DNA from 3 places in the Oerskovia sp. NPDC056781 genome. Region 1 is predicted to be linked to each of the others. Evidence: riboswitches for the same ligand, from Rfam matches in the RefSeq annotation. Region 1 holds a riboswitch; each other region holds the start of a gene.

Region 1 (7,320 bases):
GACCCGGGCCGCGCTCCTCGCCGAACCGACCACGACTCCGGCGGCCACCGGGAGCGCGGAGGGAGCGACGTCGTCGGGCGCGGGGGACACCGCGGGCGACACCACCGCCGCCCTCACGCTCGTCAACGCGCACCGCACCGCCGCTGGCTGCCCCGCGCTGCGCGCCGACGAGCAGCTCGGGCGCGCCGCTACCCTGCACGCGCAGGACATGGTCGCGCAGGGGTACTTCAGCCACACGAGCCTCGACGGGCGGACGTTCGGCGACCGCGTCACTGCCCAGGGCTACGCGCGACCCGGCGGCGAGAACATCGCCGCCGGGCAGAAGACCGCCCAGGCCGTGGTCGACGCGTGGATGGCGTCCGAGGGGCACCGCGCCAACATCCTGAACTGCGACTTCACGACCATGGGCCTGGGGCGCGCGGGCGACACGTGGGTGCAGGTGTTCGGGTACTGAGCGCGTCCGGAGTGCCCGAGTCGTCCCGTTGTCGGGCGAGCCGGTGCCATGCGCGACATACTCAGGTGTGAACCCGTCCCAGGAACAAGCGCCCGAGCCCGCCGCCCAGCAACGCCTCGACAACGCGCCGCTCCGCTCGGCCGTGATCGTCAACCCGAACCGCGTCGAAGGGCTCGACGAGCTCCGCCGCACCATCGAGACCCAGCTCGCCGACGCCGGGTGGCCCGCCCCCGCCTGGCTCGAGACGACCGCCGAGGACCCCGGCACCGGGCAGGCCCGCCAGGCAGTGGAGGACGGCGCCGAGGTCGTGTTCGTGAGCGGCGGCGACGGCACCGTGCGCGCCTGCATCGAAGGCCTCGTCGGGACCGACGCCGCCCTCGCGGTCCTGCCCGGCGGCACGGGCAACCTCCTCGCGGGCAACCTCGGCATCCCGCCCCGGCCCGAGGACGGCATCCGCCTCGCGCTCGACCGCGGCCGCCGGGCCGTGGACATCGGCGAGGTCGACGGTCAGGCCTTCGCCGTCATGGCCGGCATGGGCCTCGACGCCGCGATGATGGAGGACGCGCCGACCGCGCTCAAGGCCAAGGCCGGAGCGCTCGCGTACGTCGTCTCGGCGTTCAAGCACCTCGCCGACGACCAGATGAAGGTCGAGGTGCGCGTCGACGACCGGCCGGTGCTGCGCCGTCGGGCACGGACCGTGGTCGTCGGGAACGTCGGCAAGCTCCAGGCCGGCGTGAACCTGCTGCCCGACGCTGAGCCCGACAACGGGCAGATGGACGTCGCGATCATCGCGCCCCGCAACCTGGGCCACTGGGTCCAGCTCCTCGTCGGCGTGCTGCGCGGAAAGGGGCGCGTCCCCAACATGGAGGTCCTGCGCGGGTCGCGGATCTCCGTGATCTCCGACCGGCCGCAGCCGCGCCAGCTCGACGGTGACGTGATCGAGCCGGCGAAGAAGCTCGAGGTCAGCGTCCGGGCCGGCGCGCTGTGGGTGTGCGTGTACCAGCCCGACACGTCGGAGGACATCGCGGAGGGGGCGCCCGCCGGAGACTGATCCACCGGTGAGGCGTCTTCCTCAACCTCTCTGCGCAGCACCGTAGGACCTGACCCAGGAGATCCGTCGGCGGCACGAGCGGACGCGATCGACGAGTGCGTGAGCGGCGCCGCGAAGGAGTGACGTGAGGGAACCTCAGGGGGCTTTGGTGCGTGCTCAATGCAGCGGGCAGCGGGCAGCGGGCACCGTCGCCGAACAATGGGGGGACGTATGCAGGGGTCAGTTCGACGACGTGAGCAGGGGGCCCTGGTGGTGCTCGCCCTGGTGGCAGTCCTGGTGACTGGTTGTTCGGGAGAGGCTGAGGTGCGCAACCCCTTTGCCGCAGAGTTCGCCCAGGCTCGCAACGAGGTGACCACCGAGACCGGGCGGAAGATCCTCGAGGACGACGTCATCTCTGCGACGGAGTATCAGCAGGTCGAGGACGCCTCGGTCCAGTGCATGAGGGACCAGGGCCTCGTCGTCAAGGTCGAGGACGAGGGCGCGGTCACGACCGAGCTCGTGGGACTGACCGAGCACTCCCCGCAGGAGGAGCTCGACGCGATGAACGCGCAGATCGACGCGGTGCATCGGGAATGTCGGGCGAAGTTCGACATGGGTCCCATCTCCCTCCTCTACTGGGAGCTGCGCCGGAACCCGGAGAACGTTGACTTCAACCAGGCCATCGCCGACTGCATGGTCCGCGGCGGGCACCGCGACGAGGGATACGACAAGGAGGCGTACTCGCAGGAGCTGGCCCGGTACGCCATCACGCTCAAGGCTGCGGCCGACGGCACCGAGTACGAGGTCGAGGGCGACCTCTCCGGACAGGAGCTGCCACCTGAGATGGCAGCCTGTCAGCAGGATCCGCACGACTGACGCCTCGCCGTCCGCATCGGTGGCCGCTCGCACACCACGACACGAACACCACCAGCACCACCTGAGGAGCAGCAGTGGCCAGAGATCGACGTCCCGCCCGGACCGGAGGTGCCCGCCCGGCAGGGGCCCGCACAGGCGCGCTCGCGCTCGCGGCGGTGGTGCTGCTCGCGGGGGGTGTCACGGCAGGGATGGCGTTGGCGCCGCAGGCGGAGCCGCAGAGCGTGCGGAGCGCGACGCCGCCCGCGGCGGTCCCGGTCTCGCGGCAGGCCTTCGACGACTCGCGCAGGGTCAAGGTGACCCCGGTCGTCGCGGAGGAGGGGACGTTGTCCGTCGAGGACCAGGGCAAGGTCACGCGTTCGGTGTGCGCGCCGGGGGCGGTGATCGAGTCGGGGTCGAGCCCGGTCACGGTCGACGACCGCCCGGTCGTGGGGCTGGCGACGTCGATCCCGTTGTGGCGGGACCTGGCTCCCACGGCCAAGGGTGACGACGTGAAGGCGCTGCAGGTCGAGCTCGCTCGCCTCGGGCACACGGTCCGCGTGGACGGGACGTACGGCGATGCGACCAAGGTCGCCGTGACCAAGCTGTTCAAGGCTGCGGGTGTGGCAAAGCCGACCGGTGACCTGCCGGTCGCCTCGGTGCTGTGGCTGCCTGCGCCGTCGGTCACCGTGAAGGCGTGCGAGACGCCGGTGGGCGGCGCGACGTCCGAGGAGGCGTTCGCGACGACGTCCGGGACGTTGGTCTCGCTCGGCCTCGCGGACACGCTCACGAACGTCACGCCCGGTGACCGGGTGGTGCGCCTGGGCGAGGCGAGCGCGCAGGTCGGGGAGGGCGGGATCGTCACCGACCCTGCCTTCCTGGACGCCGTGCGCGGCAGCGTGGAGTTCGCGGCCTGGCAGCGCACGGAGGGGTCGGAGCCGCTGACGCTCGAGTACGTCCTGGCGTCGCCGCTCGACGTGTCGGTCGTGCCGCCGGGGGCGCTGTTCGCGCTCGACGGCCCGGCGGGTTGCGTGCGCGCCGACGGCACGGCCCACCCCGTGACGGTCGTCGCGTCGAGCCTGGGCCAGACCCTCGTCACGTTCGACGGGCTCGACGCCACCACGGCGCCGACCGAGGTCGAGCTCACCTCGCAGGACGTGGGGCAGTCGTGCCGGTAGCGGGCAGGCGGCTGGTCGGGGCCGGCCTGGGGCACGCCTTCCCCGGCACGGGCTTGCTGTTCACCGGGCTGGACCTGGAGATCACCCCGGGGGAGGTCGTCGCGCTCGTCGGCCCGTCGGGCAGCGGGAAGTCGACGCTGCTGAGCATCGTCGCGGGGTGGGAGCGTCCCACGCAGGGGCAGGTCGAGCGTGTCGGGGTCGCGACCACGGGGTGGGTCTTCCAGAACCCGCACGGCGTCGCGCGCCGCGCGGCCCTGGACCACGTGGTGCTGCCGCTGCTCGCGCGAGGTCTGCGCCGCCGGGACGCCGAGGACCGGGCCGCGGAGATCATGGCCCGGTTCAACCTGACCCCGGTCGCCGATCGCCCGTTCCGGGCGCTGTCGGGCGGCGAGGCCCAGCGCCTCATGCTTGCGCGCGCCGTCGCACTGGCACCGGACCTGCTGCTCGTCGACGAGCCCACCGCGCAGCTCGACCTGCGCACGGCCGCGACCGTCAACGAGGTCCTGGCCGGCATCGCGCAGGACGACTCGATCGTCGTGGTCGCCACGCACGACCCGCACACGCGCGACGCCTGCACCCGCGTGATCGACCTCGCAGACTTCCAGCACGCGCAGGTGGAGGCGGCATGACCGCCACCGAGCAGGGCCCCGTGCCCGACGGTGCAGCGCGCCCCGGCCTTGCGGTGCCCCCGGGCGGCCCAGCCGGGCCCGGCACGGCACCACCCGGCGGACCGGTCACAGCCCCAGGCACCTCGCCCCCGCCCGACGACGGAGCGCACCCGCGCGCGGACGCGATCGGCGCCGTCGGGCCGGGGGACGCGCCCGTGCGGGCGCGCGCCATGCGGGCCGCGTCCGTGATCTCCGAGGCGTGGCGCAGCATCGCGACCGGCACCACGCGCGCGGCCCTGCTCGCCGCGGTGCTGGTGGTCGTCGTCGGGGCGTTGGCCGTTGTCGACGTGCGCGCCGTCGTGGGCGTCATCGAGGGCGCGCGCGAGTACCGCGACGCGGGCGCGAGCGTGCAGATCCTCGAGGCGCCCGGGCAGATCGACGGCGCACGCTGCGAGGCCCTCGCCGGGGTCGACGGCATCAACGCGGCCGGTGCCCTGCGGATCGGCAGCCCGCTCCGCTCGCTCAACCTCCCGTCGAGCGAGCTCACCGGCCACGAAGCGACCCCCGGGCTGCTCTCCGCGCTCGAACGGGACCAGGTCGCAGGCTCCGGTCTGTGGCTGTCCGCGGACCTGGCAGAGGCGCTCGGTGCCGCCCCGGGAGACAGCGTCGCGACCGGTAACGGTGCTGCGCGCGTGGGCGCCGTCTACCCCTACCCCGACGACGGACGCGACCGCGTCCTGGGCTACGCAGCCGTCACCCCCGTGCCCGCGACAGGGCTGTTCGACTCCTGCTGGGTCGAGATCTGGCCTGTCGACCCCGAGACCGCGCCCCTCCTGCGGACGGCCCTCGTCGCCGACCCGTCCTCGGAGGCGCAACCCACCCAGAAGCAGCTCAACGGTCGGCTCGGCGCCACGTACGACGCGAGCGCCGAGTTCGCCGACCGTCCGACCAGGCCCGCTCCGGTCGCCGCGATCGTCCTGGGCCTCGCCCTGGGCTTCGTCGCGATCCGCCTGCGCCGCCTCGAGCTCGCCGCCGCCCTGCACGCCCGCGTCCCGCGCGCAGCCGTGACCTGGCAGGTGCTGCTCGAGACCGCTGCCTGGACCGGGGTCGCCGTGATCGTGGCCGTCCCCGCGCTGTGGTGGCTGGCCGCCGATGCCGGCCATCCTGCCGACCATGTCAGCACCTGGGGCATCGGCATGCGGACCGTCCTCGCGGGAGCCGGCGCGGTGCTCGTCGGGGCCGCGGTCGGCGCTCTCTCGACCCGCGAGAAGCACCTGTTCAAGTACTTCAAGGAGAGGTGACGTCGGCCCGGACCCGCAGGGAGACGGGCCGATCGCGGGACGGTCGCGCCGCCGTCGGGCAGCGTGCGCTACGGTGACCGTCGCACGACCCGCTTCGACCAGCAGGACCCACAACTTCACACACCCACGGGAGCTCGCAGCAGCGAGCTGAGAGGGCGGCTCAGCGCCGCCGACCGTTCGAACCTGTTCGGATCATGCCGACGTAGGGAGAGAGCAATGAGCTCTGAGACCGCTGTGCCCGCGCACACCATCACGACCGGACCTATCGCGGGGTCCTCCAAGGTCCACCACCCGGTCCCGGGCGCGGAGCACCTGCGCGTCCCCGAGCGCCGTGTGCACCTGAGCAACGGCGAGCACCTGGACCTGTACGACACCTCGGGCCCGTACACCGAGGTCGACGATCCCGCGGCGTTCGACCTCGCGGGCGGCCTGCCCGCGCTCCGGGCGTCGTGGCTGCGGCCCGACGCCGTCCCGACCGAGCACGGCACGGGCGGTGCCCGGACGCAGCTCGCCTGGGCGCGCGCGGGGGTCGTGACCGACGAGATGCGCTTCGTCGCGGCGCGCGAGGGCGTCGACGTCGAGCTCGTGCGCGACGAGGTGGCCCGCGGCCGTGCCGTGATCCCGGCCAACCGCAAGCACCCCGAGATCGAGCCCATGATCATCGGCAAGGCGTTCGGCGTGAAGATCAACGCGAACATCGGCAACTCGGCCGTGACGTCCTCGATCGAGGAGGAGGTCGAGAAGATGGTGTGGGCCGCGCGCTGGGGCGCCGACACCCTCATGGACCTCTCGACGGGCAAGGACATCCACGAGACCCGCGAGTGGGTGCTGCGCAACTCCCCGATCCCCGTGGGGACGGTGCCGCTCTACCAGGCGCTCGAGAAGGTCAAGGGCGATCCCGCGAGGCTCACGTGGGAGATCTACCGCGACACCGTGATCGAGCAGGCCGAGCAGGGCGTCGACTACATGACGGTGCACGCGGGCGTCCTGCTGCGCTACGTCCCGCTGACCGCACGCCGCGTCACGGGCATCGTGTCGCGTGGTGGCTCGATCATGGCGGCGTGGTGCCTCGCGCACCACCAGGAGTCGTTCCTGTACACGCACTTCGCGGAGCTGTGCGAGATCCTGCGCGACTACGACGTGACGTTCTCCCTGGGCGACGGCCTGCGCCCGGGGTCGATCGCGGACGCCAACGACGCCGCCCAGTTCGCCGAGCTGCGTACGCTGGGCGAGCTGACGAAGGTCGCCAAGTCCTACGGCGTGCAGGTCATGATCGAGGGTCCGGGGCACGTCCCGATGCACAAGATCGTCGAGAACGTGCGCCTCGAGGAGGAGCTGTGCGAGGAGGCGCCGTTCTACACGCTCGGCCCGCTCGCGACCGACGTCGCGCCCGCGTACGACCACATCACGTCCGCGATCGGGGCCGCGATCATCGCCCAGGCCGGGACCGCGATGCTCTGCTACGTCACGCCCAAGGAGCACCTGGGCCTGCCCGACCGTGACGACGTCAAGACGGGCGTCATCACGTACCGGATCGCGGCGCACTCGGCCGACCTCGCCAAGGGTCACCCGCGTGCGCAGCTGCGGGACGACGCGCTGTCCCGTGCCCGGTTCGAGTTCCGCTGGCACGACCAGTTCGCGCTCTCGCTCGATCCCGACACCGCCCGCGCCTTCCACGACGAGACGTTGCCGGCCGAGCCCGCCAAGACCGCGCACTTCTGCTCGATGTGCGGGCCCAAGTTCTGCTCGATGCGGATCTCGGCGGACGTGCGCGAGTACGCGGAGAAGAACGGCCTGACGTCGGTCGAGGCGATCGAGGCCGGCATGGCGGAGAAGTCGAGCGAGTTCGCGGACGCGGGCGGCCGGGTGTATCTCCCCGTGACGCCGAGGTAGACCC
Region 2 (7,966 bases), on a different contig from region 1:
CCGTCTCGCGCTGCTTCGACCACCCCGTCCACGTCGAGCGACGCCATGGACGCTGGCGGGCCTCGGCGGGGCCGCCGACCACCTGAGGCGCGACGTCGTCGAGCGTGCAGCTCGGGCTGTCGTCGGGCGCTCTGGACAGCCCGAACTGCACACTCGGCGCGATCTCGACCACCGACCCGGGCCCCGCCACCTAGGCTGACCCCATGCGCGCGATCCAGGCACTCCAGGCAGGCGGCCCCGACGTCCTCGAGCTCGTCGAGCTCCCGACCCCCGTCCCCGGACCCGGCGAGCTCCTCGTCGACGTCGCGGCGGCCGGGGTCAACTTCATCGACACCTACCGGCGGGCCGGGGTGTACCCGATGGCGTACCCCCACGTGGTCGGGACCGAGGGCGCCGGCGTCGTCACCGCGGTCGGCCCGGGGGTGGCCGACTTCGAGCCCGGCGACCACGTGGCGTGGACCAACGCCTTCGGGTCGTACGCCGAGCAGGTGGTCGTCCCCGCGGACGTCGCGATCCCGGTCCCCGAGTCGGTCGACCTGCGTGTCGCGGCGGCCGTCGGCCTGCAGGGGCTCACGGCCCACTACCTCGTGACGTCGACCTACCCGGTCCAGCCCGGCGACGACGTCCTGCTGCACGCGGGCGCCGGCGGCGTCGGGCTGCTCGCGACCCAGCTCGCGGTGCGCCGCGGCGCGCGCGTCATCACGACCGTCTCGACCGAGGCCAAGGCCGAGCTGTCGCGCGCGGCCGGAGCCTCCGACGTCGTGAACTACGCCGAGCTCGACGACCTCACGACCGAGCTGCCCGCGATCGTGCGCGACCTCACGGGCGGGCGCGGCGTCGCGGTGGTCTACGACTCGGTCGGCAAGGACACGTTCGAGGCGTCCCTCGCATCGTTGCGCCGCCGCGGCATGCTCGTGCTGTTCGGCGGGTCCTCGGGCCAGGTGCCGCCGTTCGACCTGCAGCGCCTCAACAAGGGCGGGTCGCTGTTCACGACGCGCCCCAAGCTCGACGACTACACCGCGACGCGCTCCGAGCTCCTCGACCGGGCGAGCGAGGTGTACGCGCTCGTCGCGTCGGGCGACCTCGACGTGCGCGTGGGCGCGACGTTCCCGCTCGCGCGCGCCGCCGACGCACACCGCGCCCTGGAGGGGCGCGCGACGACCGGCAAGGTGCTGCTCGTCCCCGGCACCGGCCTCGACGGAGTCACCGGCGCCGACGCAACCACCGGCCCGACGACGGACCCCGCCCGGTGAGCTGGGACTGGGTCCCGCCACGGCCCGGCGAGGACGAGCCCACCCGCCGCTCCGACCGCCGCCTGCGCCTGGCGGTGACGGTCCTCGTGGTCGTCTTCACGGGCGTGCTCGCGGTGTACTACCTGACCGTCGGGCTCGACCAGATGCGCACGCAGTGCCTGGCCGACCGCCCCGCGGGCGTCTCGACCAGCGAGGTCACCACGACGTGGCGCTGGTGGCCGCCCGGGTACGACTGCGGGTACCCGGACGGCGACGCGCAGAGCGTCTAGCGAGTCCCGCGGCGGGAGGTCAGCCGTCGCCCCGGGTCGAGCCAGGTCCGGGGCGACGGCTCACTCCTCGGTGTGAGGTCAGCGCGCAGCGAGAGGTGGCGCCGGCCAGGTCGGCCGGGTCAGCCCCTGCTCGAAGAACAGGTACTCGTGCATCGAGGACAGCTCGAACGCGCGCAGCATGCGCTTGCGCTCCGCGGGCGAGGCCCAGCGCGCGGCCTCGTCGGCGAACGAGCACGCGGTGCGTGTCGCCTCGGCGAAGGCCGGGTCGCCGTAGAGCGAGATCCACCGTGCGTAGGGGTGACCGTCGAGGGCCCCTGCCTGGCGCACCAGGACGTCGCCGATGTGCGAGTAGAGCCAGTAGCACGGCAGCAGGGCCGCGACCGTCTCCGCGTAGGACCCGTTCGACGCCGCGTGGAGGTGGTTGGTGTAGGCGGCCGTCACGGGAGACGGGTCGACGTTCTCGACCGCCCCGCGGTCCATCCCGGCGTGCTCGCCCAACCAGTCGCGGTGCAGCGCCTGCTCGACCTCGAGCGACTCGACCGCGGCACCGGCGAAGAACTGCCGTGCCTCGGGCGTCGGTGCGAGCTGGCTGGCCCGCGACAGCACGCGCGAGTACTCGGCGAGGTACGCGGCGTCCTGCGCGAGGTAGAAGCCGAAGTCCCCCGCTGAGAGGCTCCCGTCCGCGAGCGCCCGCACGAACCCCATCCGCTCGACGGCCTCGCGCCAGCCCGCGATACGCTCCCAGGCCTCCTCCGAGAACACCCGCTGCCCGAGCGTGGGCAGGTGCGCCAGGTGGTCGACGGGTCCGCGGCCCGTGCCCACCGCGAGCGCTCCCCCGGCCTGCAGCGCGCCGGTCAGCCAGCTCTTGGCGTCGCGCGTCGCACTCTCCCAGCCGTCCCGCCGGGGTCGCAGCGCGGCGACCGCCGCCGACAGCGAGCACCCGGTCCCGTGGGTGTGCACGGTGTCGACGCGGGGCGCCGAGAAGGTCGTGACGTCGTCGGGCCCGCGAGCGCCCACCAGGGCGTCGGGTGACTCCTCCCCGGTGAGGTGACCGCCCTTCAGGAGCACGACGGCGCCGCTCGCCGCGTGCAGGCGCCTCGCCTGGGCGAGGGCGTCGGGCCACGTGGTCGCGGCGGGCTCGCCGACGAGGGCGGCGAGCTCGGGGAGGTTGGGGGTCACGAGGTCGGCGAGCGCGACCAGCTCGCGCACGGCCTGCTCGGCCCCCTCGTCGAGGAGGCGGTGGCCGCTCGTGGCGACCATGACGGGGTCGAGCACGACGAACGGCGGCTGCACGCGCCTCAGCCACGCGGCGATCGCGCGCGCGTTGGGCTCGTCGGCGACCATGCCGATCTTCACGGCGTCGATCACCACGTCGTCCGAGACCGCGTCGAGCTGCTCGGCCAGGAAGTCCGCGCCGGGGACGTGGACCGTACGGACGCCGTGCGTGTTCTGCGCGACCAGGGCGGTCGTGACCGCCATGCCGTACGCGCCGTGCGCCGCGAACGCCTTGAGGTCTGCCTGGATACCGGCTCCCCCGGTCGGGTCCGTGCCGGCGATCGACAGGACGCGGGGGCGGGAGGGCTCGGCCCCCCACGACGCGCCGTGCTCGTTCGCGGCCTGGGCGTCCGCCGCCGGCGTGCGGGCAGGTGCGGGCAGGACAGGTGTGGTGGCAGCAAGCGACATTGCCGACATCCCTTCGCTAGTGCTAGCTAGATCAGGTTCGACGGGTGTGATCTCAGCCCGGCTCGTGGGAGCGGGCACCCCGTGTCTTCGCAGGGAACTCTAGCGGGCGGACGGCACACCCGGGGGCCGCCGTTCGCCAGGCGGCACCAGCACCGGCGACCCGCCCGGCGCCCCGGTCAGGGGGACGCCGGGGTCCCGGTCGGCACCACACTGATCCGCGACGTCGCCACGTGCTCCTCGAGGCACGACACGACACGCTCCAGGTCGGCGCGGGTGGCGTCGGGGACCAGTCCGAACGACGTCCCGACCGGGGGCATGATCGCCGGGGTCAGGGCGAAGGCGACGGCAGGATCCGCCGCGCACTCCGCGTCCCCCTCGGACGGGCCCTCGACGTGGACGGACCACGGCCCCTCGGCGGGCACGGCGACCGGCCCGGCCGCGCCGAGCGCGGCACCGAGCGCGAGCGAGCCGCACGACACGACCAGGACCCCGACGAGCAGTGCGGAACGGCGGGACACGCAGGTCACCTCCGAGGTCGACGTCGACTGCGGGGACAGGCTGAGCCTCACCCTAGCCGAGCGGTGCGGCCGCTAGCCCGCGAACCGGTCCGTCGCCGCGACCAGCGCCTCCGGGAACCCCGGGCCCCCGTGCCCAGCGCCCTCGAGCACCACGAGCTCGCTCCCCGGCCACGCCTGGTGCAGGTGCCACGCGACGTCGAGCGGGCCCGACACGTCCTGACGCCCGTGCACCAGGACCGCCGGGACCCCGCCGAGCCCGCGCACCCCGGCCAGCAGGGCGCCGTCGGGCAGGAAGGCTGCGTGCGCCCAGTAGTGCGTCACCAGGCGCGCGAACCGCAGCCGGAAGGCGGGATCCTCGTAGCGGTCCCAGGGCTCGAACCCGTGCACGAGCGAGACGTGCACGTCCTCCCAGCGGCACCAGGCCGCCGCCGCGCGCTCACGCACCGCACTGTCCGAGGACGCGAGCAGACGGGCGTAGGCCGCCGCGAGGTTGCCGTCGCGCTCCGCCACCGGCACCTCGGCCACGAACCGGTCCCACTCCTCGGGGAAGAGGCGCCCCATGTCGCGCGTGATCCACTCGACCTCTCGGGCCGTGGTGCTCGTGACCGCGCCCAGGACCACCTCGGTGACGCGCTCGGGGTGTGCCACCGCGTACGCGAGCCCGAGCGTCGCACCCCACGAGGTCCCCAGGACCAGCCACGCGTCGATGCCCAGGTGCTCACGCAGCTGCTCGACGTCCGCGACCAGGTGGGCAGTGGTGTTGCTCGACAGGTCGACGTCGTCGCCGTTCGCGAGCGGCCGGCTCCGACCGCAGCCCCGCTGGTCGAGGAGGACCACGCGGTACCGCTCGGGGTCGAACGGCCGCGACGACCCGGGGGTGCACCCGGACCCCGGCCCACCGTGCAGGACGACCGCGGGCTTGCCGTCCGGGTTGCCCCGCGCCTCCCACCAGATCTCGTGGCCGTCGCCGACGTCGAGGAAGCCCTGGGCATGGGGTGGGGTCACGGCGTACATGTCCGGCAGCGTACCGAGCGCGAGCAGCGACCCCCTGTGATGCTGGGGGCACGAACAGCACCAGGAGGCAGCATGCGCATCACGACGGCCGACGTCCAGCGGATGACCACCGCGCTGTTCATCTCCGAGGGGCCGACGGCGCGGTCCCGGCAGGCCACGTTCTGGACCCTGCTGATCCTCGCGGCCGTCATCGCGTCGGCGGGCGTCGCGGCCGACAGCACGGCCACCGTGATCGGCGCCATGATCGTCGCTCCCCTCATGACACCCATCGTCGGGACGGCGCTCGCGATCGTCCTCAACGACCACCGGAACCTGACCTCGTCGGCGCTCCTCGTCGGCGCGGGCGCGGCCGGGGTGGTCGCGACCGGCTACCTCGTGGGCCTGTTCGTCCCGATCGAGATCGTCGCGGCGACCAACAGCCAGGTCGCAGGCCGTGTCACCCCGCAGCTCATCGACCTGCTCGCGGCGCTCGCGACCGGGGCCGTCGGGGCGTTCGCCCTGGTCCGCGCCGACGTGTCGGACGCGCTGCCCGGCGTCGCGATCGCGATCTCGCTCGTCCCGCCGCTCGCGGTCGTCGGCCTCACGCTCGAGTCGGGCGCCCCGGACCAGGCCCTGGGAGCTCTCCTGCTGTTCGCGACCAACGTCGCCGCGATCATCGCGACCGGCACGCTCGTCTTCCTGCTGTTCCAGGTCCGCACGGCCGCAGGCGAGGCAGAGAGGTACGTGGGGCCGCTGCGCGGCGCGAGCCTCGTGACGGTCGCGGCCGCGCTGCTCGTCGTGGCGGTACCGCTCAGCGCGATCAGCCAGCACGTCCTGCGGCAGAACGCCGACAAGATCGCCGCCGCACCCGTCGCCGAGGCGTGGGCCGAGCAGGAGCAGTGGACGATCACCGGGATCGCCTTCAGCGGGTCCGTCCTGAGGATCGAGGCGATCGGCCCTGCCCCCGAGGCCGACCCCGGCACCCTGCGCACGGCCCTCGACGAGGCGGGGCTCGCGGACGTCGACGTCGACGTCACGCTCGTCATCGGCGGGACGCGACGGCTGCCGGCGTCCGGATGACCGCGGTCGAGGCGAGGCTGTCGTCGCGGCGCCGCCGACGGCCGGGGCGGGCCTCCGGTTGAGCCGGGGCGTCCCACGGCGGATGCTGGGGGCGACCGTCCGGTCCAGCCACGAGGAGGTCGGCCATGCACCCGACGCACGACGTCTCGCCCCACGACACCGCACGCACCACGCTCACGTCCTCGCGAGCCCGACGCATCGTCCTCGCCACGGCCCTGGTCGTCGGGGCGCTCGCGCTCGCGGCCTGCGCCCCGGGTCCCAATCCCGACGTCGGCACGCCCACCGCGGACGGCAGCCCGGCCGGGTTCTGGCTCGGCCTGTGGCAGGGCATCATCGTGCCCGTGACCTTCGTGGTCTCGTTGTTCACCGACACGGTGAACATCTACGAGGTGCACAACAACGGGAACTGGTACGACTTCGGCTTCGTGCTCGGCCTGGGGCTGTTCGTGGGCGGCCCGTTCGGCGCCTCGCGGGGGCGCCGCAACCACTGACGGCCCGCCACCGACGATGAGTTCCGGCCCGGTCCCGAGTCTGCCCTCGTGACCGCAGGAGCGCGCCGTGCGTCCCTGCCCGAGCCCGCACGGAGGACACCATGACGACCCCGCCCGAGGACGCGACCACGCCCCTGTCCGGCCGGCCCCCCGTCGTCGACCTGGCCACCTGGGAAGCCACCCGGGACGAGCTCCTGGTCCGCGAGAAGGCGCACACGCACGAGGGCGACGCCATCGCGGCCGCCCGACGGCAGCTGCCCATGGTGAGGATCGACGGCACCGTGGAGGTCGTCGGTCCCGACGGCCCCGTCCCGTTCCTGGACCTCTTCGAGGGCCGCGACGAGCTCGTGATCTACCAGCACATGTGGCACGACGGCGCGCCGCACCAGGGGCAGTGCGAGGGCTGCACCTGGACGGCGTGGCACCTGAAGGACGCCGTGTACCTCAACGCGCGCGGCGTCTCGTTCGCCCTCGTGACGACCGGGGCGTGGGACGAGGTCGCCCCGTACGTCGAGTTCATGGGCTACACCCAGCCCTGGTACTCGGTGCGCGAGCTCGACGCGCCCGTCGGTGGCGAGATGGGGTACCTCTCGTGCTTCCTGCGCGACGGCGACGACGTGTTCCTCACCTACCGCACGACGGGCCGGGGCACCGAGCCGACCAACCCGGCGTTCGCCCTGCTCGACATGACGCCCTACGGCCGCGGCGAGGCCTGGGAGATCGACCCCGAGGGCTGGCCCGTGGGCCGGGACCCGGGCTGGTTCTGGCGGTCGGACGCGGACGGGGTCACTGGCTGGGGCGAGACCACGCGTCCCGTGCCGCAGTGGACCCGGCCGGGGGCCACCGCCGTGGAGACCCTCGGCCGGCACGGCCACCACCACTGACCGCAGGTCAGCACGGACGGGGTCAGCGCGCCGGGAGCGCTCCCGGCATGGGGTCGTCGTCGCCGAAGCGCGTCACGCGCAGCCGGCGCGCCTCGGGCCCCGGCACGGCCTCCGCGTCCGCGGACCCGGCCACGGCGGCGGCTCGCAGCGACGCGGGCGAGTCGTGCGTGACCCGGACGAAGGTCCCCGACCACGCGTCGAGGTCGCCGGCCGCGATCGCGACGATCATCTCGACCGTGCGCTCCACGGGGGTCCACTCGGTGCGCCCCACGTGCATGTCCATCGACGCGGTCAGGTCGGTCTGCACCACGCCGGGCGCGACCTCGAACGTCCGTAGCCCCCGGGCGTGGCCCGACAGGTGCAGGTTCGACCCGATGCGCAGCAGCGCGGTCTTGCTCGCGTTGTACGCGGTCGCGCCGTCCATGTCGTGCGACCCCGCACCCGAGTTCAGGTCGACGACCCGTCCCCCGCCCCGCGCGAGCATCCCGGGGACGAGCGCGCGCGCGAGCAGGAACGGCCCGCGCACGTTGGTCTCCATGACCGACCACCACTCGTCCCGATCGGCCTCCCACAGCGGGACCTCGGCGTCGATGCGCCCGGCGTTGTTGACCAGGAGATCGATCCCGCCCAGCTCCGCCTCGGCGCGCGCGACGGCCGCGTCCACGGCGGCAGGATCGCCCACGTCCGCGACCAGGCCCACGGAGCGGCGACCCAGCGCGCGGACCTGCGCGACGACGTCGTCCACGCGGGACGCGTCCCGACCCAGGACCGCGACGTCGAGCCCCGCACCGGCGA
Region 3 (7,966 bases), on a different contig from region 1:
TGGTGGCTCTTGATGTTCGCGGTGCCCTCGCCTCCGCCGGACTCGACGACGTCGGGGTACAGCGTGCCCTGCACGAGGAACTTGACCTCGCCACCGTGCTCGCCCGCGTCCGCGACGATGTCGCGCGCTGCCTGCTCGAACGCACGGATGAACTCGCGGCCGATGATCTTGCGCTTCGTCTCGGGGTCCGAGTGGCCCGCGAGCGCCGAGAGGAAGCGCTGCTTCTCGTCCATGACGACGAGCTTGACGCCCGTGGCGGCGACGAAGTCGCGCTCGACCTGCTCGACCTCGCCCGCACGCAGCAGGCCGTGGTCGACGAACACGCACGTGAGCTGGTCGCCCACGGCCTGCTGGACGAGGGCCGCGGCAACGGAGGAGTCGACGCCGCCGGACAGGCCGCAGATGACGCGGGCGTCCCCGACCTGCTCGCGGATGAGCGCGATCTGGTCGGCGATGACGTTGCCCGGCGTCCAGTCACCGGCGAGGCCGGCGCCCTGGTAGAGGAAGTTCTCGAGGGCCTTCTGGCCCAGCGGGGAGTGCTTGACCTCGGGGTGCCACTGCACGCCGTACAGGCGGCGCCCGGTGTCCTCGAACGCTGCGACCGGCGAGCCGGCCGAGGTCGCGAGGACCTCGAAGCCCTCGGGGGCCGCGTGCACGGCGTCGCCGTGGCTCATCCAGGCGGTCTGCTGGTCGGGCGAACCCGCGAGCAGCGCACCGGCCTGGCAGACCTCGACGGCCGTGCCGCCGTACTCGCTGAGGCCGGTCTGCGCGACCGTCCCGCCGAGCGCCTTGGCCATGGCCTGGAAGCCGTAGCAGATGCCCAGGACGGGCACGCCGGCCTCGAACAGCGCGGGGTCCACGAAGGGCGCGCCCTGCGCGTACACGGACGACGGACCGCCGGACAGGATGATCGCTGCCGGGTCCTTGGCGAGCATCTGCTCGACGGTGAAGGTGTGAGGGACGATCTCCGAGTACACCTTGGCCTCACGCACGCGACGCGCGATCAGCTGGGCGTACTGTGCGCCGAAGTCGACGACCAATACGGGCCGGGGGGCTGAGGGGGTGGGTGTCACCACCCCAGGATAGTTGGCTCGGCGCCGATCCCCGGCATCGGTCCACGACGTGCGACGGGGATCACTGCGCGCGTCAGGCGGGCAGTCGCCCGCGCAGCTCGCGTGCGGCCCGCTCGGGGTCGGCGGCGCCCGTGATCGCCCGGACCACGACGATGCGCTCGGCGCCCGCGTCGAGCACCTGGTCGAGCCTGTCGGCGTCGACTCCCCCGATCGCGAACCACGGCGTCGTCGGCCGGGTCGCCGCGACCTGTCGCAGCAGGTCGAGCCCGACGGCGTCGCGCCCCGGCTTCGTGGGCGTCGCCCAGAGGGGGCCGACGCAGAAGTAGTCGACCTCGGGATCAGCCTCTGCCGCCGCGGCCTGTGCGAGCGAGTGCGTCGAGCGCCCCAGGAGCGAGCCCGCGCCGAGGAGCGACCGGACCGCGGGCACGGGCAGGTCGCCCTGGCCCATGTGCACCACGGGAGCCCCGGTCAGCAGCGCGACGTCGGCCCGGTCGTTGACGGCCCACAGCGCCCCGTGCTCGGTCGCTACGCGCGCGACCGTCTCCTGGAGCTCGAGCTCGCGCGCGACGTCGAGCGTCTTGTCCCGGAGCTGGACCACGTCCACCCCGCCCGCGAGCGCCGCGTGCAGGAAGTCCTCGAGGTCGCCGCGCTCCTCGCGCGCGTCGGTGCACAGGTACAGCCGGGCGGCGCGCAGGCGCTCGACGGCGGCCTGGCGGGCCGCGTGCGGGGTGGCGTCGCGGTCGTCGGAGCGGTGGCGGGGCGCGGGGGGCTGTCGGCGCTCGGCGTCGCCGGTCGGGGCGGTGGTCACGGCGCCCAGGATAGGCACGGCCCGCGCGGCGCGCGGCCGTGGTGCACCCCGTGGTCGTGCCGCGGCCCGGCACCGGCCACGTTGTAGGGTGGCCGCGAAGCACGGGAGCCCCGCACGGGGCTGAGAGGGCGAGAGCCGACCGTCGAACCTGATCTGGGTCATGCCAGCGAAGGGAGCGAGCGCATGAGCGCAGCCCTGTCCACCGATCACCCCGCCGTGCCCGCGCGCCCACGAGGGCGCGACGGGGCTACCGGGCGCGCGGCGCCGTCGGGCCTCCCCCACGACCACCTGCCCGACGGCGTCGCGGACGTCCTCGTCGTGGGCGGCGGCATCGTGGGGCTCGCCGCGGCGTGGCGGGCCTCGCGTGCGGGGCGGCGTGTGACGGTCCTGGACCCCGCCCCGGGGGACGGCGCGACGCACGCCGCGGCCGGGATGCTCGCACCCGTGACGGAGGCCGACTTCGGGGAGCAGGCCGCGCTGCGCCTGGGCGCCGACTCCGCGGCGCGATGGTCCGCGTTCGCGGCCGAGCTCGAGGCGGACTCGGGGCTGGGCGTCGGGCTGCGGGCCACGGGCACGCTCACCCTGGCCTACGACGGCGACGACCTGGCGCTCGGGCGGCGCGTGCGTGCGCTGCAGGAGGCATGGGGGCTCGACTCGACCGAGATCACTGTCGCGGCCGCCCGGGAGCGCGAGCCGCTCGTCGGACAGCGCGTCGCTGGGGCGTTCTGGGCCCCGGGCGACCACCAGGTCGACCCGCGGGCCGTGCACCGCGCCCTGACCGCGGCCCTCGCGCAGGACCCGCGCGCCGCCGTCGTGCACCGCCGGGCCGTCCGGCTCCTGCGCTCGCCCGGGCCGGGTGCCCCCGTGACCGGGGCCCTCGACGACGCGGGCGTCGAGCACCGCGGGGGGACCGTGGTGCTCGCGGCCGGGGCGGACTCGGGAAGCCTGCTCGCGGGCGTCCCCGAGGTGTACGCCCCGACCCGTCCGGTGAAGGGGCAGACGCTGCGGCTCGACGCGCCGCCCTGGTTCACGCTCGACCACGTGGTCCGCGGGATCGTGCAAGGGCGTCCGGTGTACGTCGTACCGCGTACGCCCGGCCCCGACGGGCACCGCGAGGTCGTCGTCGGGGCGACGAGCGAGGAGCACCCCGACGACCGGCGTGCGACCGCGGGCGGCGTCTTCGCGCTCCTGCGGGACGCCCGTGCGCTCCTGCCCGGCCTCGACGAGCTCGCCCTGGTCGAGGTCACGCCGCGCGTGCGCCCGGGCACCCCGGACAACCTGCCGCTCCTGGGAACCACGAGCGTGCCCGGCCTGGTCCTCGCGACGGGCCACTACCGCAACGGCGTGCTGCTCGCCCCGGTCACGGGGGCCACGGTCGACGCGCTCCTCGCCGGGGACCCGCTGCCGCCCGCGGTCGCGGCGATCGACCCGATGCGCTTCTCCCCCACCCCTGTCGCGACCTCCCGGAGGACCACATGACCGGCACAGCACTCGTCAACGGCGAGCCCTACCCGCTCGCCACCCCCACGACCGTCGCAGCCCTCGTCGCCACGTTGCTGCCGGAGCTCGTCGGAGACACGGGCACCGTCCCCCGCGGCGTCGCGGTCGCGATCGACGACGCCGTGCTCCCACGCAGCACGTGGACGTCCACGGCACTGCGCGACGGCGACCGCGTCGAGGTCGTCACGGCGGTGCAGGGTGGTTGACACCCCGGACCGCGCGGCCGACGACTCCCTGGTCGTCGCGGGCGTCCCCCTCGGCTCCCGCCTCGTCATGGGCACGGGCGGCGCCGCCAACCTGCTCACCCTGGAGGAGGCGCTCGTCGCGTCCGGGACCGCGCTCACGACCGTCGCGATGCGGCGCGTCGCGCGCGTGCCGCCGCCGGGCGGGGCCGGTTCCGACGGCGGTACGGGCGAGACCGGCATCTGGGGCCTGCTCGATCGCCTCAGCATCCGTGCACTGCCCAACACGGCGGGCTGCTTCTCCGCCAAGGAGGCCGTCCTCACGGCCCACCTGGCCCGCGAGGCCTGCGGCACCGACTGGGTCAAGCTCGAGGTGATCGCCGACGACGTGACGCTGCTGCCCGACCCGATCGGGCTCGTCCACGCCGCCGAGACCCTGGTCCGCGACGGCTTCACCGTCCTGCCGTACACCAACGACGACCCGATCCTCGCGCGCCGCCTCGAGGACGTGGGCTGCGCGGCCGTCATGCCGCTGGGCGCCCCCATCGGCTCGGGGCTCGGCATCCTCAACCCGCGCAACATCGCAGCCATCGCGGCCGCGGCCCGCGTGCCCGTGATCCTGGACGCGGGGATCGGGACCGCCTCGGAGGCCGCGCACGCCCTCGAGCTCGGGTGCGACGGCGTGCTCCTCGCGACGGCCGTGACCCGTGCCGCCGACCCGGTGCGGATGGCCACGGCCATGCGGCTCGCGGTCGAGGCCGGGCGGCTCGCCGCGCTCGCGGGCCGCATCCCGCGCCGCGAGCAGGCGCTCGCGAGCTCCCCGGTCGACGGCATGGTGGGCCGGGCCGGGCTCACGGGGTCCGGCCTGCTGGGCGCCGGCAACCTGGACCTGGCGCTGTGACCGGTTTGACGAGGTAGACCCGTGTGCGCGAGGTAGACCTCCCGAGGGTCTACCTCGGGCGCACGGGTCTACCTCGGCGGACGGGGCCGACGGTCAGTAGGTCGGGCGTCCCGGCTCGACGTCCCGCACCCAGGCCAGGACCCCGCCCTCGACGTTGCGCGCGTCCACGCCCGCGGCCCGCGCAAGGCTCGCGACCCGGTCGGACCGGCCCCCGACCTTGCACAGCACCGCGACCGTCCGGTCACGCGGAAGGTCCGCGAGGGCCGCGGTCGCGCCGGGCCCCGCATAGACCCCGCTGGGCACCACCCGGGCGCCGTCGATCGCCACGATCTGCGTCTCCCACTCCTCGCGCACGTCGAGCAGCAGCAGGTCGTCGTCGGGGTCGGCGAGGCGGTCGGCGAGCTCGCGCGCCGTCAGGCTCGTGGGCGTCGGTCCTGCCGCTCCCGCCACCCGGGCGAGGTCGATGGCGAGGCGACCGTCCGCCGTCGGGCCGGAGAAGAGGCCCGTCCCGGAGGAGAGGCCCGACGGGACCTCGACAGGGCCCACGTCGCCCGCCGGGCTGAACCCGCAGAACGCCTCGTACGCGTGGTCGCCCGCCAGGAGCTCGGTCACGGGGACGCGCTGCGGGTCGGCGCGGATCGTGAGGTGACGCCACGTGAGCTCGAGCGAGTCGTAGACCGCGAGGCGGCCGAGGAGCGTGTTCCCCGCGCCGGTGATCAGCTTGATCGCCTCGGTCGCCATGACCGAGCCGACCGTGCCGCACATGGCACCCAGGACCCCGCCCGTCGCGCAGTCGGGCACGGTGCCGGGCGGTGGCGGCTCGGGGAACACGTCGCGGTAGACCACGCCCTCCCCGACCGCAGGCGCCGACCAGAAGACGCTGACCTGCCCCTGGAAGCGGAAGATCGAGCCCCACACGCACGGGATGCCCGCGATCTCGGCGGCATCGCCCACGAGGTAGCGGGTCGCGAAGTTGTCGGTCCCGTCGAGGACGACGTCATAGCCGTCGAGGACCGTCAGGACGTTGCTCGCGTCGAGCCGGTGCTCGTGCAGGCGGACGCTCACGTGCGGGTTGACCTCCGCGACGGCGTCACGCGCCGACTCCACCTTGGGCCGCCCCACGTCCGAGCCGCCGTGGATCACCTGGCGCTGGAGGTTGGAGACCTCGACGCGGTCGTCGTCGACGATGCCGATCGTCCCGACGCCGGCCGCGGCCAGGTAGAGCAGCGCGGGGCTGCCCAGCCCGCCCGCGCCCACGACCAGGACCCGCGCGGCGCGCAGCCGCTGCTGGCCCTCGACCCCGATCCCCGGCAGGGCCAGGTGCCGCGAGTAGCGGGCCAGCTCCTGCGGGGACAGTGGCTCGGTCGAGGGAGCGACCAGCGGCGGCAGCGAGGTCATCGGGCGTACTGCTCCACGAGGGCGTCGAGCTTGGCCTCGGCCTCGCGGTGAACCTTCTTCTCGAGGATGAAGGACATGACGGGCACGACGCCCGCGAAGACCATGGTCGCCAGGCGGCCCCAGCTCCAGCGCATCTTGGACCACAGGTCCAGGACCGTCACGAGGTAGACCACGTAGACCCAGCCGTGCGCGAACGGGATCCAGCCCACGAAGCGCATCACGCCGTCGACGTCGACGAACGCACCGACGCCGTACTTGACGATCATCTCGACGCACAGGATCAGGAGCATCACACCGGTGATGAGGGCCATCACGCGGTAGCGCTGGAGAGCGCCGCGGGCCTTGCGGACGGCGCGGTCGACGACCTCCTGCGACGGGGCGTCCGCCACGGCGTCGGAGGTCTTCTGCGAGCCGGCGGGGTCGGGCGTGGTCATGGGAAGGTTTCCTTACGCTGAGCGAAAATCCGTGGCCCGGTGTCGGTGGCCACACCTAATGTTAGTGACCGTGCGACCCCTCCCCCTCCCCGACCCGGGCACCCCTCCGCTCACCGGCCCCGGTGCCTTCCTCTGGTGGCTCGCGCGCCGCCAGTGGGGCATCCTCCTGGTCGCCGTCCTCCTCGGCATGGTCACGTTCGGGTGCCAGGCCGTCATGCCCTACGTGCTGGGCCGTGCGCTCGACGAGGGCCTCGACGAGGGCTTCGGCGCGGTCCTGCTCGGCTGGGCCGCGGTCATGCTGGGCATCGGCCTGGTCCAGGTGGGCGCGGCCGCCCTCGGCCACCGCTACGACATCGAGAACTGGCTGCGCTCGGCCTTCACCACCTCCCAGCTCGTGGGCGACACCGTCGCGCGCTCGGGGCACACGATCACCGACGAGCTCCCCACGGGAGAGGTCGTCTCGGCGGTCGCGTCGGACGCGCTGCGGGTGGGCGAGGTCTACGCGATCGCGGCCCGCTTCGCGGGCTCCCTCATGGCGTACGCCGTGGTCGCGGGGATCATGCTGAGCACGTCGCTCCAGCTGGGCCTCGTCGTGGTCCTCGGGCTGCCGGTCGTCGCGGGCATCCTCGCGTTCCTCGTCAAGCCCCTCCAGCAGCGTCAGGCCGCGCAGCGCGAGGCGTCGGGCCGGCTGACCACCCTGGGCGCGGACACCGTCTCGGGCCTGCGCATCCTGCGCGGCATCGGCGGCGAGAAGGTCTTCACGGACCGCTACCGCACCCAGTCGCAGGCCGTCCGCCAGACGGGTGTGCGCGTCGCGACCACGCAGTCCTACCTCGACGGGCTCCAGGTCCTGCTGCCCGGCCTGTTCGTCGCCCTGGTCCTGTACCTGGGCGCGCACGCGGCCGTGGCCGGGGACATCAGCCCGGGCCAGCTCGTCGCGTTCTACGGGTACGCGGCGTTCCTGTCGTGGCCGCTGCAGATCGCGACCCAGACGCTCCAGATCACGACGCGCGCCCACGTGGCCGCGAAGAAGCTCGTCAAGGTGCTCTCGGTGGTCCCCGCGACGGGCGCGACCCCGGGCACGGCGTCCGCGCCACCTGCCGGGTCGGTGCTGGTCGACGACACGAGCGGCGTCGAGCTCACGCCCGGCCGCGTCGTCGCGCTCGTGAGCGTGGACCCGGACGAGTCGGCGCGCATCGCCACGCGCATGGGCCGGTTCGACGACGTCGCGGAGGCGGGCACGCCCGTGCACCTGGGCGGGATCCGGCTCTCCGACCTCGACAAGGACGTGGTGCGCGAACGCATCGTCGTCGCCGAGGCCACGCCCCACCTGTTCTCGGGCGTGCTCGGCGAGGAGATCGACGTCCGCGGCGGGAGCCTCGAGGCCGAGCTCCTGCGGGCCGTCATGATCGCCGACGCGCACGACGTCCTGGACTCGGTGCCCGACGGCCTCGCGGGAGAGCTCCCCGAGAAGGGCCGCTCGCTGTCCGGCGGCCAGCGCCAGCGCGTCGCTCTGGCCCGCGCGATCCTCACCGACCCCGAGATCCTGGTGCTCGTCGAGCCCACGAGCGCGGTCGACGCCCACACCGAGGCCCGCATCGCCGAACGCCTCGCCGAGGTCCGGCGCGGGCGCACCACGCTCATCGTGACCGCGAGCCCGCTCGTGCTCG

What was found. A riboswitch is a leader RNA that binds a small molecule or an ion and turns the genes downstream of it on or off. The one in region 1 is predicted to bind thiamine pyrophosphate.
Region 2: linked by a shared signal. The riboswitch ahead of thiD (bifunctional hydroxymethylpyrimidine kinase/phosphomethylpyrimidine kinase) and the one ahead of thiC (phosphomethylpyrimidine synthase ThiC) in region 1 are both predicted to bind thiamine pyrophosphate.
Region 3: linked by a shared signal. The riboswitch ahead of thiO (glycine oxidase ThiO) and the one ahead of thiC (phosphomethylpyrimidine synthase ThiC) in region 1 are both predicted to bind thiamine pyrophosphate.

Annotation. Positions count from the first base shown of each region.
Region 1 covers NZ_JBHUAD010000184.1:831-8,150, forward strand. Annotated here, with positions in the region: gene ACFRCR_RS14370 (CAP domain-containing protein) at 1-454, shown strand, start outside; gene ACFRCR_RS14375 (diacylglycerol/lipid kinase family protein) at 522-1,505, shown strand; gene ACFRCR_RS14380 (hypothetical protein) at 1,809-2,360, shown strand; gene ACFRCR_RS14385 (peptidoglycan-binding protein) at 2,435-3,514, shown strand; gene ACFRCR_RS14390 (ABC transporter ATP-binding protein) at 3,505-4,143, shown strand; gene ACFRCR_RS14395 (hypothetical protein) at 4,140-5,423, shown strand; TPP riboswitch at 5,540-5,649, shown strand; gene thiC (phosphomethylpyrimidine synthase ThiC) at 5,640-7,316, shown strand.
Region 2 covers NZ_JBHUAD010000052.1:9,969-17,934, reverse strand. Annotated here, with positions in the region: gene ACFRCR_RS06925 (ABC transporter ATP-binding protein) at 1-86, shown strand, start outside; gene ACFRCR_RS06920 (quinone oxidoreductase family protein) at 204-1,253, shown strand; gene ACFRCR_RS06915 (hypothetical protein) at 1,250-1,522, shown strand; gene thiD (bifunctional hydroxymethylpyrimidine kinase/phosphomethylpyrimidine kinase) at 1,601-3,205, opposite strand; TPP riboswitch at 3,197-3,297, opposite strand; gene ACFRCR_RS06905 (hypothetical protein) at 3,382-3,723, opposite strand; gene pip (prolyl aminopeptidase) at 3,796-4,737, opposite strand; gene ACFRCR_RS06895 (DUF389 domain-containing protein) at 4,810-5,796, shown strand; gene ACFRCR_RS06890 (hypothetical protein) at 5,922-6,287, shown strand; gene ACFRCR_RS06885 (DUF899 family protein) at 6,389-7,171, shown strand; gene ACFRCR_RS06880 (SDR family NAD(P)-dependent oxidoreductase) at 7,194-7,966, opposite strand, start outside.
Region 3 covers NZ_JBHUAD010000140.1:1,987-9,952, reverse strand. Annotated here, with positions in the region: gene guaA (glutamine-hydrolyzing GMP synthase) at 1-1,073, opposite strand, end outside; gene thiE (thiamine phosphate synthase) at 1,147-1,767, opposite strand; TPP riboswitch at 1,981-2,058, shown strand; gene thiO (glycine oxidase ThiO) at 2,065-3,360, shown strand; gene thiS (sulfur carrier protein ThiS) at 3,357-3,587, shown strand; gene ACFRCR_RS12565 (thiazole synthase) at 3,655-4,464, shown strand; gene moeB (molybdopterin-synthase adenylyltransferase MoeB) at 4,558-5,862, opposite strand; gene ACFRCR_RS12555 (DUF3817 domain-containing protein) at 5,859-6,296, opposite strand; gene ACFRCR_RS12550 (ABC transporter ATP-binding protein) at 6,355-7,966, shown strand, end outside.